One region of the Paraburkholderia sp. BL18I3N2 genome, then DNA from elsewhere that is predicted to be linked to it. Evidence: riboswitches for the same ligand, from Rfam matches in the RefSeq annotation. Region 1 holds a riboswitch; the other holds the start of a gene.

The links. Region 1 has a riboswitch for glycine ahead of B0G75_RS35105 (D-amino acid dehydrogenase). Riboswitches for the same ligand answer to the same signal wherever they lie in the genome.
Region 2: it holds a riboswitch for glycine, as region 1 does, so the genes downstream of both, gcvT (glycine cleavage system aminomethyltransferase GcvT) here and B0G75_RS35105 (D-amino acid dehydrogenase) in region 1, are expected to answer to the same signal.

Annotation. Positions count from the first base shown of each region.
Region 1 covers NZ_PVNC01000023.1:72,620-79,211, forward strand. Annotated here, with positions in the region: gene B0G75_RS35080 (Sua5/YciO/YrdC/YwlC family protein) at 1-596, shown strand, start outside; gene B0G75_RS35085 (porin) at 925-2,079, shown strand; partial or broken gene B0G75_RS35095 (IS6 family transposase) at 2,356-3,073, shown strand; gene B0G75_RS35100 (SDR family NAD(P)-dependent oxidoreductase) at 3,095-3,388, shown strand; gene B0G75_RS40910 (hypothetical protein) at 3,689-3,853, shown strand; glycine riboswitch at 4,166-4,256, shown strand; glycine riboswitch at 4,259-4,356, shown strand; gene B0G75_RS35105 (D-amino acid dehydrogenase) at 4,354-5,697, shown strand; gene B0G75_RS35110 (gamma-glutamyltransferase family protein) at 5,740-6,592, opposite strand, start outside.
Region 2 covers NZ_PVNC01000002.1:619,190-625,781, forward strand. Annotated here, with positions in the region: gene gcvP (aminomethyl-transferring glycine dehydrogenase) at 1-1,209, opposite strand, end outside; gene gcvH (glycine cleavage system protein GcvH) at 1,288-1,668, opposite strand; gene gcvT (glycine cleavage system aminomethyltransferase GcvT) at 1,732-2,850, opposite strand; glycine riboswitch at 2,931-3,085, opposite strand; glycine riboswitch at 3,119-3,220, opposite strand; gene B0G75_RS08695 (hypothetical protein) at 3,375-3,725, opposite strand; gene B0G75_RS08700 (oxidoreductase) at 3,925-4,974, opposite strand; gene B0G75_RS08705 (UvrD-helicase domain-containing protein) at 5,286-6,592, shown strand, end outside.

The DNA of each region.
Region 1 (6,592 bases):
CGAAGAAGCGAGGCAGCCACAAGCGCAATGCCATCCTCGGAGACGCAATTACCCAACGAGAGATTCATGCGTTGGACAAACGTTCGCAGGACATCATCGAGTCGATCACCCTCGACTACAACTTGCCACTTGGTGCGATCGCACCATGCCGGCTCGACCACCCGCTTCTTCAGAAGATCGACGACGAGTTGCTCAAGGCAAGTACAGCGAATGGCACCATCGCGATGTTGCTGAACGCTGGTCCCATTTACAACGAACTCTGTCGCCTGAGCCGCGAAGCGGTGCAACCTTTGTTCGGTTCTTCGGCCAACCTCAGTGGCAGCGGACCCAGGTTTCGCGTCGATGATATCGAACCGGAGATCAAGGCGGCCGCAGACATCATCCTCAATTACGGCTTGCGCAAGTATCACCACTATCAACGATCGGCGACCATCCTCCGGTTTCCTGAAGTTGAAGTGGTCCGGATCGGTAGCTGCTACGAACTCATCTCTGACGTTGTCAAGCGTGAGTATGGTATCGAGCTGCCCGCGGACCCGGGACGAGACAAATTGCCATCGGGTCATCTGAAGGAATTTGAGTTGCTGCGTGCGCCCTGATGATCTCGGTATAAACGAGCGGTTCTGTCATCACTATCGCTACGGGCTCACCATGCGGTGAGCCGCAAACTGAAGTGGCGTTGAACGCAATGAAGTGGCCAATGCCCGCGGCTCCTTCATCGCTTCGGGGTATCGGTGTAAGCAGGACGCGCGATCCGGCTGATTGGGAAGTCGGATCCATAATTGACGGAATCCGGGGACGTGCTTGCCACGCGTGGTCCATCAAGCCGGTCCCGACAATGGGCGGTACCTGCAAGACTTGCTCTGCGGACGAGGGTCGCTATCAAAACCTTTCCGAAGAAAAAAGGATTTTCAAGGAGGCTGTAATATGGTTCGGAGTACGATTTGTATTGCCGCAATGTGTGTCCTCTCGGGTTCGTCATGGGCGCAGAGCAGTGTGTCGCTGTATGGTCTGATGGACGTTGGCATCAACTACATCAACAACGACGGTGGCAAGTCGAATGTCGACATGACCTCGGGAGTCTTGCAGGGCAACCGGTTTGGCATGGTGGGTAGTGAGGATCTTGGTGGGGGCCTGAAGGCTGTGTTTCGCCTCGAGAACGGGTTCTCGCTGACTAGTGGAAGCCTGGGTCAGGGCGGCCGGATGTTCGGTCGTCAGGCATATGTTGGTATCAGTAGCAGCGCCTTCGGTACTGTGACCGCCGGCCGTCAGTACGACTCAGTCGTGGACTACCTGCAACCGTACAGCGGCGTGCCGTACACCGGGCTTGCTCATCCGCTCGATAACGACAATATCGTCAATTCCTTTCGCATCAACAACGTCATCAAGTATGCGAGCCCCGAGTTCAAAGGGTTCAAGTTCGGTGGTATGTACGCCTTCAGCAACAGCGCAAACACCGGTGCAGCCGGTTCCGGTTTCGCTGTCAATCGCGTCTGGAGCCTTGGGAGCTCGTACTCCGCGGGGGCCTTCAGTATCGGTGCGGCCTACATGCACCTGAACTCGCCGAACAGCAATACAGCTGGCGCCGTGTCCGGAGACTATATCAACGTCGGCCGCACCGGCTCGTTGCAAGCAAATGGGCTTGCCGGCCCGGCTACAAGACAGGACGTTGTTGGCGTAGGTAGCACCTACTCTTTCAACGGCGGCAAAGTCGGCGTCCTCTATAGCCACACCAGGTTTGATTCGGGCACCGACCGTTTGACGTTCGACAACTACCAGGTGAACGGTGTCTACTTCATCACGCCGTTCTTTTCGCTGGCTACCGTGTATAGCTTTACGGACGGCAAGCTGAGGTCGACCGACGCCAGCCCGAAATACCATCAGGTGCAACTGATCGGCGACTACTTTCTGAGCAAGCGGACAGACGTTTATCTGCTTGGCGCCTACCAGAGGGCTGCCGGCGACGCGACTGTGGCATCGATCGCGCCCGATACATTCGGAACGGGTGGCTCTGCCGCGCCGGATGCGTCCACCACGAAAAATCAGGTGCTGGTGCGTCTCGCGCTGCGGCACAAGTTCTGATCGTGAGCGGAGCGGTGTCTCTGTCGGGCTGGAGCATTAGCCGGAAGCAGGGTCCGACTTATCCGCTGGGTAGGCGCTGCCAGCAGGGGATAGCCCATTGCTGACCAGCTGGCTAGTCGGCTCGGCGCAGACACGCTGCGTCGGTCGAGGGCGGCAGATCAGACACTCGACGATATTCCCGACTGGACTGCGAGCTACTCTCGTAGCGCAACCTGTGGCTCTGTCACGTTGGCGAACCGGTGGCCTAAGATGTCGCGATGAAAAAAAGCAAAATCGATCTATCACGGCCACGGCTTTCCGGTGGCAGTTATCAGCCAGGCAGTTCGCTGGTTCTTCCGTTTTCAACTGAGCCTGCGCGACATTGAAGAGTGGCTGTTCGAGCGCCGCGTGACTGTCAGCCATGAATCGATCCGTCGGTGGACGGACAAGTTCGGCCCGTGCTTCGCTCGTCAGGCCAAGGCCGCCCGTCGCAAGCCTGGTTCAACGTGGCACCTCGACGAAATGTTCGTGACACTGCGTGGCGAGCCGTATGTGCTGTGGCGTGCAGTCGACGAGCACGGCATTGAACTCGACATCCTGCTGCAGAAACGACGCGACAAGGCTGCGGCGAAACGCTCTTTCAAACGCCTGCTGGCAGGCTGTCCCGCGCTACCGAAGAAGATCGTCACCGACCAGCTACGCAGTTACCCAGCCGCAAAAACCGAGCTCCCGGAGCTCGCTAACGTGAAGCACGTATTCGTCAAGGCCTGCGCGCGTGAACAACAGGGCCGAAAACAGCCATCAGCCTACGCGCGAACGCGAGCGCCGGATGCGAGGCTTTCGACTGCCCGGGCGCACGCAAGTTTTCCTGTCGTGCTTTGGTCCGATCCGGCAACACTTCGCGCTCAAGCGGCACCTGCTACGCGCATCGCTCTATCGGAAACAACTCGCCGCACGATTTGAAGCATGGCGATTTTTCACCGGCGTTACCCAAGATCCGTCCGCCGTTTTCTGACACACGGCTGTCTTCGCCCATATCTCGTCACAGGGTCGGCAACGTGACAGAGCCCTTGGGAACGAGGCACTCGTGGTTTCGAGCGACGCGCGATCATTGACCGACATCGACGCGCTCGCCGCTCAGGTAAAAGCCGAGTTCAAAACCATCGACCTGCTTTTCGTCAACGCCGGGTTTAGCATTCCGACGCCCATCGCGAACGTGACAGAGGCCATTTACGACGAGATGTTCAGGCGTGGCCGTGGACGCTGTTCTGAGTCGGCTCTATTACGACGTCGTGCCTCTTGTGCCTCGCGAAGAACGGAAGACCGGTGAATTCATCACCCTCGACAACGCCGCTGTGTGCCGTCTTGTTGATGACGAGTTGAGGAAGATTGCCGGGTTATCGTTTGAGAGAATCAGTACCGAGCCGCAACGGGCGCTTCTTGATAATCCAAGGGTCAGTCTCACTGACTCGAATTCAATCTCACGCCCCCCGGCAAGGCTGGGAGCGTCATCTCAGCGGTGTACAAGACTCCGACTAGCGTTGAGCTGAATTTCTTGCGCGCATCGAGAGACCTGACGACGTATGCCCGGGTGAACCGGCTTCAGGACTGAGGCCTGGGGCTTTTTGTCATGACGCCGGCAACCGACGGCATGCCCGCGCTCGACCGCGAGAAGATTGAAAATATCCTTGGCGAGCAAAGCTGGAGCCTTGAGCAACAGGGCTTCCTAGTATCAGCTCATGATGACCCGGGCCCGCTGGCACGCGACGTTTATGAGTGGTCGGCGGTCGGTTGAGAAGGCTCTCGCAGTGAGCGCGCTGAATATATGCCGACAATCTCACGGGGAGGGTCCAAGAAGTGACTTCAATGTTGTAACGCATGCCGAGCGCCCGCCGCCATTCATCGAACGCGCTACTTGCGAAAACGCGTGCGTCGCATCTCGATGTGTTCTCTTAACTGCGGCTGCGCTTCATGCAGCTCTTAAAGCCCACGTCGAAGATCTCCTGCTCGGGAGAGTCGTGTCTGTCCGCGTGGAACCTCGGGGAGCAGGATGAAAGAAAGAAGGGCTTGCCAGGCGCATTTAGGATGGGTATCGTCAAGGCGTTCGACAACGCGCCACGGAAGAGCTCGTCCCCCGCGACGACGCCGACGGAGCAACCGCCCCGGAAACTCTCAGGCAAAAGGACCGTGCGCGCCGGAACATCTGGAGAGCGGCGCCATGCGCGCCCACCGAAGGGGAGCTCCGGCCGGCAGCAATGCACGGCGTGCGGGCGAAACTCTCAGGTACATGGACAGATGGGGCATCGGTGCCGGCTATATACGGCCGGCGATGCTCAACGAAAACTGGACCATGTCATGTCACGAATCGCCATCATCGGCGCCGGGATCACCGGCGTCACGACCGCTTACGCGCTCGCGCAGCGCGGCCTGCGCGTCACCGTGCTCGAACGTCATCGTTATGCGGCGATGGAAACCTCCTTCGCCAACGGCGGGCAGCTCTCGGCCAGCAATGCGGAAGTCTGGAACAGCCGCGCAACCGTGCTGAAGGGCCTCAAGTGGATGTTCACGCGCGACGCGCCCTTGCTGATGAACCCGCGCCCCGGCTGGCACAAGTACAGCTGGATGGGCGAGTTCCTGCGGCAGGTTCCGAACTATCGTGCCAACACGGCCGAGACCGTGCGCCTCGCGCTCGCCGCGCGCGAACATCTGTTCCGCATCGCGGACACGGAGCGCATCGACTTCGATCTGGAGCGGCGCGGCATCCTGCATTTTTACGCGACACGCAAGGAGTTCGAGGCCGCGTCGAAGGTCAACGAGATTCTCAACGGCGCGGGCCTGGCGCGCCATGCGGTCACCGCGCAGGAAATCGCGTCGATCGAGCCGGCGCTTAAGGGCAGTTTTCACGCGGGCTTCTTCACGCCCTCGGATTCGACCGGCGACATCCACAAGTTCACGCGCGGTCTCGCCGATGCCTGCGTGCGTCACGGCGTCGAATTCCGTTACGACACGTCGGTCAAATCGATCGATGATCAGGCGGGCCGCGTCGCGCTGACGGTCGAGCAGGCGGGCGAAGAACAGGTTCTTCAGTTCGACGGCATCGTGATCTGCGCGGGCGTCGGCAGCCGAGAGTTTGCCTCGATGGCCGGCGATCACGTCAACGTCTATCCCGTCAAAGGCTATTCGATCACCGTCTGTCTCGACGATGCGCGCAGCCGCGAGCACGCGCCGTGGGTCAGCCTGCTCGACGACCGCGCGAAGATCGTCACGAGCCGCCTCGGCGCGGATCGTTTCCGCGTCGCGGGCACGGCGGAACTGAACGGCTTCAACCGCGATATCCGCGCGGACCGCATCGCGCCGCTCGTCGAATGGACGCGGCGCTACTTTCCTGAAGTATCGACCGCGCGCGTGATCCCGTGGAGCGGCCTGCGCCCGATGTTGCCGAGCATGCTGCCGAAGGTCGGGCAGGGCAGGCGCCCCGGCGTGTTTTACAACACCGGGCACGGGCATCTCGGATGGACGCTTTCGGCGGCGACAGCGGAAATCGTCGCGGAAGCCGTGCTCGGGAAGTGGCCGGGGAAACCGGTTCAGGTCGCCGTTCCGCCTTCCGGAAGCATGGCGCGCGGCGAAGCGCTGCGCTGACCGCCGCGTTCCCGGCATGAAGCATCATGCGGGGAACGTCCGTCACCAGCCGATCGCCGCGCCGTCGCTGCGCGGATCGTGTCCTCCTTCGAAATATCCATTCGGATAACGGATGATCGCACCCGCATGGCCCATCGTTTCGTCGTAGGGCAGCAGCACATCGACTTCATGGCCGAGGCTGCGAAGCGCCGCGGCAGTTCCGTCACCGAAGCGCGCTTCGAGCTTGAGCGAATCGCTCGCCTGTCCCCACGTGCGGCCGAGCAGCCAGCGCGGCGCATCGATGGCCGTCTGCGGATTCCATCCGTACCGCGCGATGCGCGTGAACACCGCGCTCTGCGATTGCGGCTGACCGTCGCCGCCCATGTTGCCGTAGACCATCGTGCGTCCATCGGCGAAACGCGCGAGCGCAGGATTCAGCGTGTGGAACGGCCGGCGACCCGGCATCAGCGGATTGCGCGAGGCTGCGTCGAGCGAAAAGCTGCAGCCGCGGTTCTGCCAGTTGACGCCCGACGAAGGCAGCACGATTCCGCTGCCGAACTCGTGATAGATGCTCTGGATGAAGCTGACGGCGACGCCATTGCCGTCGATGACGCCGAGCCATACCGTGTCGGCGGGACCAAGTCCGTTGCTCCACGGCGCGGCTCGATCCATCGAGATTTGCGCCGCGAGTTCGTCGAGACGCCTGGGCGCGAGCAACGCTTGCGGATCGACGTCCATGTAATCGGGATCGGTGACGTGCGCATCGCGGACCGCGAATGCGAGCTTCGTCGCCTCGACGCACGCGTGAACATACTCCGGGCCGAGCGGGTCCATGTCGTCGCGCAGCACACGGTCGAGAAGCCCGACGATGATGAGCGAAACGACGCCCTGCGTCGGCGGCGGCATGTTGTAGACG
Region 2 (6,592 bases), on a different contig from region 1:
CGTGTCGAAGAAAGTTTCGTTGGCGAGCGTATAGCCGAGTTGCTTCGCGCCTTCCGCCAGCAACGCGGCGATGCGGTTCACGCGCAGCGCGATCGTCTTCAGGCCGTGCGGGCCGTGATAGACGGCATACATGCTGGCCATGATCGCGAGCAGCGCTTGTGCGGTACACACGTTCGAGGTCGCCTTCTCGCGGCGGATGTGTTGTTCGCGCGTTTGCAGGGCGAGACGCAGCGCGGGATTGCCTTGTGCGTCGACGGTCACGCCGACGAGACGGCCCGGCATTTGACGCTTGAACTCGTCGCGCACGGCGAGGTAAGCCGCGTGCGGACCACCGAAGCCGACCGGCACGCCGAAGCGCTGCGTATTGCCGACGGCCACGTCCGCGCCCCATTCGCCCGGCGGCGTGAGCACGGTCAGCGCGAGCAGGTCGGCGGCGACCACCACGTGGCCGCCCGCTGCGTGGATCGCTTCGGTGAGCGCGCGGTAGTCGCGCACGTCGCCGTTCACGCCCGGGTATTGCAACAGCACGCCGAACGCATTCGCATTCGCGGCTTCCGCAGCGGGGCCCACTTTCACTTCAATGCCGACCGGCGTGGCGCGCGTCTTCACCACTTCGATGGTTTGCGGCAGCACGTCGTCGGCCACGTAGAACACGTTCGACTTCGGCTTGCCGATGCGTTGCAGCAGCGTCATCGCTTCAGCGGCGGCGGTAGCTTCGTCGAGGAGCGACGCATTCGAGATCGCCAGACCCGTCAGGTCGACGATCATCTGCTGGAAGTTCAGCAGCGCTTCCAGACGGCCTTGCGAGATTTCTGGCTGATACGGCGTGTACGCGGTGTACCACGCCGGATTTTCCAGCACGTTACGCAGGATCACCGTCGGCGTGTGCGCATTGTAGTAGCCCTGCCCGATGTACGAGCGGAACACCTGGTTCTTGTCCGCGAGTTCGCGCAGCGCGGCGAGCGCTTCCGCCTCGCTCTTCGGTTGCGTGAAGGGTCCGAGCGGCAGCGTTTCGGTGCGGCGGATCGTCTTCGGAATGACGGCGTCGATCAGCGCGGCGCGCGACGCAAAGCCGAGGGCTTCGAGCATGGCGTGCTGGTCGGCCGCGTCCGGGCCGATATGCCGTTCGGCGAAGGCGTCATGCACTTCGAGCGCGGCGAGCGAGAGAGGAGTGCGGTTCATCAGACGATCCGGGTGTTCGAGCTTCATGGGTGTTCCTGGCGGTGCGGCTGTCCTGCGACTTTCTGAAGGACGCGCCGCACCTGTCGGGTTAAACGTAAAGGTGAATCAGGCGCCGATTGACTTGGTGTAAGCGTCGGCGTCGATCAGACGGTCTTGCGTGGCGTCCGCAGCCGGCTTGATCTTGAAGAGCCAGCTTTCGTACGGCGTGCTGTTGACCGAATCAGGTGTGTCGGCCACGGCGGTGTTCGCTTCGATGATCTCGCCCGAGACCGGCGCGTAGATATCGGAAGCGGCCTTCACCGATTCGATGACGGCGACGGTGTCGCCCGCGGTAACGGTCTTGCCCAGTTCCTGGACTTCGAAGAAGACGATATCGCCGAGCGCTTCCTGGGCGTGGTCGGTGATGCCGACCGTCAGCGTGCCGTCCGCCTCGGTGCGGACCCACTCGTGCGATTCGGTGTATTTCAGATCGGCCGGGATGCTCATCGGATGCTCCTATGCGGTGTGATTCGGTTGTAACTTGGGAAGTAGACGCACGCGCAGGTTTGCTTAAACCGCGAGCACTTTGCCATTGCGCACGAACGGCAGTTTTACCACGCTTGCGGGGACGTTTTTGTCACGAATCTGAACGTGTACTGTGTCGCCCGGCTGCACGCCTTTCGGCACACGCGCGAAGGCGATCGATTCCTGCATGGTCGGGGAAAACGTACCGCTGGTGATTTCGCCTTCGCCCTGCGGCGTGACGACTTTCTGATGAGCACGCAGCACGCCCGCCGCCTTGCCGTTTTCCTTCAGCAGGATCAAACCGACGAACGCAGCCTGCGAGCCGTCCGCTTCCAGCTTGCCCTTGCCGACGAAGTCGCGCGGCGAGGTGAGGTCGACGGTCCAGGCGAGCCCGGCGTCGAGCGGCGAGACGTCGTCGTCCATGTCCTGGCCGTACAGGTTCATGCCGGCTTCGAGCCGCAGCGTGTCGCGCGCGCCGAGACCAGCCGGGCGCACGCCTTGAGCTTGCAATGCATTCCACAGCGCTTCGACGTGATCTGCGGGGACGATGATTTCGAAGCCGTCTTCGCCGGTGTAGCCGGTGCGAGCGACGGTCAATTCGCCGAACGGCGTGTCTTCGATACGTGCGGCGTTGAAGGGCTTCAGCGCTTCAGTGGCGGCGCGTGCGGCCGGCACGGTTTGCCAGACCTTTTCGCGCGCATTCGGACCTTGTACAGCGACGATCGCATAGTCGCGGCGCGGCGTGATGGTCAGGCCAAAGCTGCCTTCGGCGTTGAGCTGGCCGAACCAGGCGATATCTTTATCAGCGGTGCCGGCGTTGACGACCACGCGGAAGTGGTCTTCGCCGAAGTAATAGACGATCAGATCGTCGATCACGCCGCCATTCGGATTCAGCAGACAGGAATACAGTGCGCGGCCGGGCGTTTGCAGCTTGGCGACGTTGTTCGCCAGCGCGTATTCGAAGAAAGCGCGCACGCGCTCGCCGGTGAAATCGACGACGCACATGTGCGAGACGTCGAACATGCCGGCGTCGGTGCGCACGGCGCGGTGTTCGTCGATCTGCGAGCCGTAATTGACGGGCATGTCCCAGCCGCCGAAATCGACCATGCGGGCATTGAGCGCACGATGGGTGGCGTTGAGCGGGGTGTGTTTGAGTTCGGTCATGGGGCCTCGGGCGTCTCGCGAAACAAAAAAGGCCATGCGGCGCTACGCCTCGCGGCCTTTCGGCTGCGAGCGATGCGTTGCATGGCCCCTCTGTCCTCGATACCTGAGAGATTGCGTTGCCGTGGTCACGTTGACGTGCCGCGGTGAAACGCGCGCCCCTTCGGTGGGCAGCTTGCCAGATCCGCTCGATTAAAAACGACGCAGACGGCTACTGCCGCTCTCCAGAGTGCGAAAAACCTGTGCCTCGATGTTGCCTGGACGCGGGTTTTTCGACGCGGTCGGTCCTTTTGCCTGAGAGTTTGCGGGTGTGCCCCTTCGGCGGCGCGGCCTGCGGTTTTCTGCGGCCAGCACGCTCTCCCGACGCGTGCGGCGAATGTACGCGAGGGCCGGGGGCTTGTCAAATAAAGGCCCGTGAGCGGCGCGGCGGTTGACTTGGCGCCTTTGCAGCTGTCAAAAAAAGCGCGGGACGTGATGCCCGCGCTCGTACTGTTTCGGTGTGGAATCTGAAATTGATTCTGGCGCGATTATTCGCCGATAGCGTGTGCCGCGTTGTCCAGTTCCTGGTTCAGCACGCGCTGTTCGTCGCCGGACAGGCCGCCGCCATGCTGCGCGGCCATGTCGTGCGCTTCCTGACGGATCACGTCGAGACGATGGTGCAGCGCGCCGCCTTGGGGCGGCGGGTAATAACCCTGATTCACGCGGTTGTCGATCCGGCGGCTGAGATTGTCGATGCGGCCGTCGACCTGACGCAGGCGCTGATCCGCGATCTGTTGCGGGTTGGGACGAGGCGCCGGCTGGGATTGAGGCGCCACCACACAGGCGGCGAGGGAACTGAGCAAGGCACACGCGGCGAGCGCACGGATAGTACGGGGCATGGACACTCCGGAAGTCATTGTCGTTTTGTGGTGCTACCCCGGTAGCAACGGATGACCACCGGGCCGCGCTGACCGGCGGCGCGGCCTGATTTGTAACGTTATATTCCTTTCGCGCTTGTCAGCGTTCTCTGGCCCGCACCGCGTGCACGGCGAGTGCAGTTTTAGGTATACAAGTCGTTTCGACGCGCAGGCCAAACCGTCAACGAATCCGATCGAACGGCAGCCGGACGCCTTCTTCCGAGCTTCGGGTGGCAAGCTCGATAACCGTCATTACGTCGACGGCGTCCTGTGCGCTCACTGGGAATTTGACGCCGTTCTGGATCGCGTCGGCCACCGCAATATAAAACCCGGTGTACTCACCATTGCGCGTCGGCAACTCGCGCTCGACTTCCTGATCGCCTTCCAGCACGCGCAGCACACCTGCGGCATTGCCCGCGCCGAAGCCGTCGTCGCCCGGACGCAGGCCCGCCTTCAATTGATCTTCCTGCGTGTCGAGCCCGTATTTCATATAACTGCCGCGCGTGCCGTGGATGGTGAAGCGCGGCGCGACCAGCGCCGTCAACGCGCTGGCGTGCAGCACCACTTCGAATTCGCCGTAGCCGAGCTGGATGTGCACGTAGTCGGGCGCGCCGGCGTCGTCGCGATGGGTGCGCACCGTTGCCGACACGGTTTGCGGCGTGCCGAACAGCGCCAGCGCCTGGTCGATCAGATGCGGTCCGAGATCCAGCAGCAAGCCGCCGCCTCGCGACGCTTCCTCGCGCCAGCGCTGCCGCACCTCCGGCCGGAAACGGTCGAAGTGCGATTCGTATTGCGTGATTCGTCCCAATTCGCCGCTCGCGAGCAGATCGCGCACGGTCAGAAAATCACCGTCCCAGCGGCGGTTGTGAAACGGCATGAAAAGCTTGCTGCGGGCGAGCGCGATGTTGGCCAGCGTGTGTGCGTCGGCGGCGTTCAGCGTGACCGGTTTGTCGACCACCACATGCTTGCCCGCTTCCAGCGTGCGGCGCGCCAGGTCGAAGTGCGTGTCGTTCGGCGTGGCGATCACGATGCAGTCGAGTTCATCCAGCGCCAGCAGTGCGTCGAGGTCGGCCACCACCTTCGTGTGCGGATAGTCGGCGAGCGCGTGCTCGGGCTGGCTCGTGGCGATGGCCGCGACGCTCGCGCGGCCGCAGTGCTCGATCACCGGCGCATGAAAGGTCGCGCCGGCGAAACCGTAACCCATCAATCCAATCTTCAGCGATGCGGACATGCGTGTCTTCCTGCAAAAAACGGCGCGCCGCTTTGCCACCGCGGCGACGGCGCGCAACACCGCAATTGTGGCATGTCCTGGCGGTGGACCGTCAGCGTCGTCGCGGGCATTGGTCGCCGCTATCCGTCAACACAATCGTGTTAACATCGCTCCTCTCGCGCGAATCGCAGCGGGCCGGAACACACTCGCATCGCGCGTGGCGCCCGTTCCAGCCGCCGGGTCCGCGCAGCATGCCTCCGGGCCTTCGGCCGGCAAATTGCGCCGCCACGCCTTCAACCGCTGCTTTCAACCGCATTACCCATCCACAGACGATGTCCGCAGGCCTGAACCCCGCTCAAAATGAAGCGGTCCGTTATCTTGACGGTCCGTGTCTCGTGCTCGCCGGCGCAGGTAGCGGCAAGACGCGCGTGATCACGCAGAAGATCGCGCACCTGATCGAAGCCAAGGGCTTCGAGCCGCGCCACATCGCCGCCGTCACGTTCACGAACAAGGCCGCGCTGGAAATGCGCGAGCGCGTGGGCAAGCTGCTCGAAGGCAAGACACTGACGACGCCCGGCAAGGAAGGCCGTAAAGTGCCCGTCAACCAGTTGACGGTCTGCACCTTCCACTCCCTCGGCGTGCAGATTCTGCGGCAGGAAGCGGAGCATGTCGGTTTGAAGCCGCAGTTTTCGATCATGGATTCCGACGACTGCTTCGGCATGATCCAGGAGCAGGTAGGCTCGACGGATAAAGGCTTCATCCGCAAGATCCAGTCGATCATCTCGTTGTGGAAGAACGGCATGATCATGCCCGAGCAGGCGATTGCGATCGCCGCGAACGAGGATGAACATCAGGCCGCGATCGTCTACCGCAATTACGTGGCGACGCTGCATGCGTATCAGGCAGTCGATTTCGACGACCTGATCCGTCTGCCCGCCGAACTCTTCGAGAAGAACGAGCAGGTGCGCGACCGCTGGCAGAACAAGCTGCGCTATCTGCTGATCGACGAGTATCAGGACACCAACGCCTGCCAGTACGAACTGGTGAAACTGCTGGCCGGCAAGCGCGCGGCGTTCACGGCGGTCGGCGACGACGACCAGGCGATCTACGGCTGGCGCGGCGCGACGCTCGAAAATCTCGGACAGCTCAGCAAGGATTTTCCGAAGCTGCATCTGATCAAGCTGGAGCAGAATTACCGCTCGACCGTGCGCATTCTGACCGCGGCGAACAACGTGATCGCGAACAATCCGAAGCTGTTCGAAAAGAAGCTGTGGTCCGAGCACGGCATGGGCGACACGATCACCGTCACGCCGTGCAACGACGAAGAGCACGAGGCCGAATCCGTGGTGTTTCGCCTGTCGGCGCACAAGTTCGAGCGGCGCGCGAATTTCCGCGACTACGCGATCCTGTATCGCGGCAATTTTCAGGCGCGCATTTTCGAGCAGGTGTTGCGGCGCGAGCGGATTCCGTATGTGTTGTCCGGCGGCCAATCGTTTTTCGACAAGGCCGAGATCAAGGACATCTGCGCGTATCTGCGTCTGATCGCCAACGCGAACGACGACCCCGCGTTCATCCGCGCAATCACTACGCCGCGACGCGGCGTCGGTAATACGACGCTCGAGGCGCTCGGCTCGTTCGC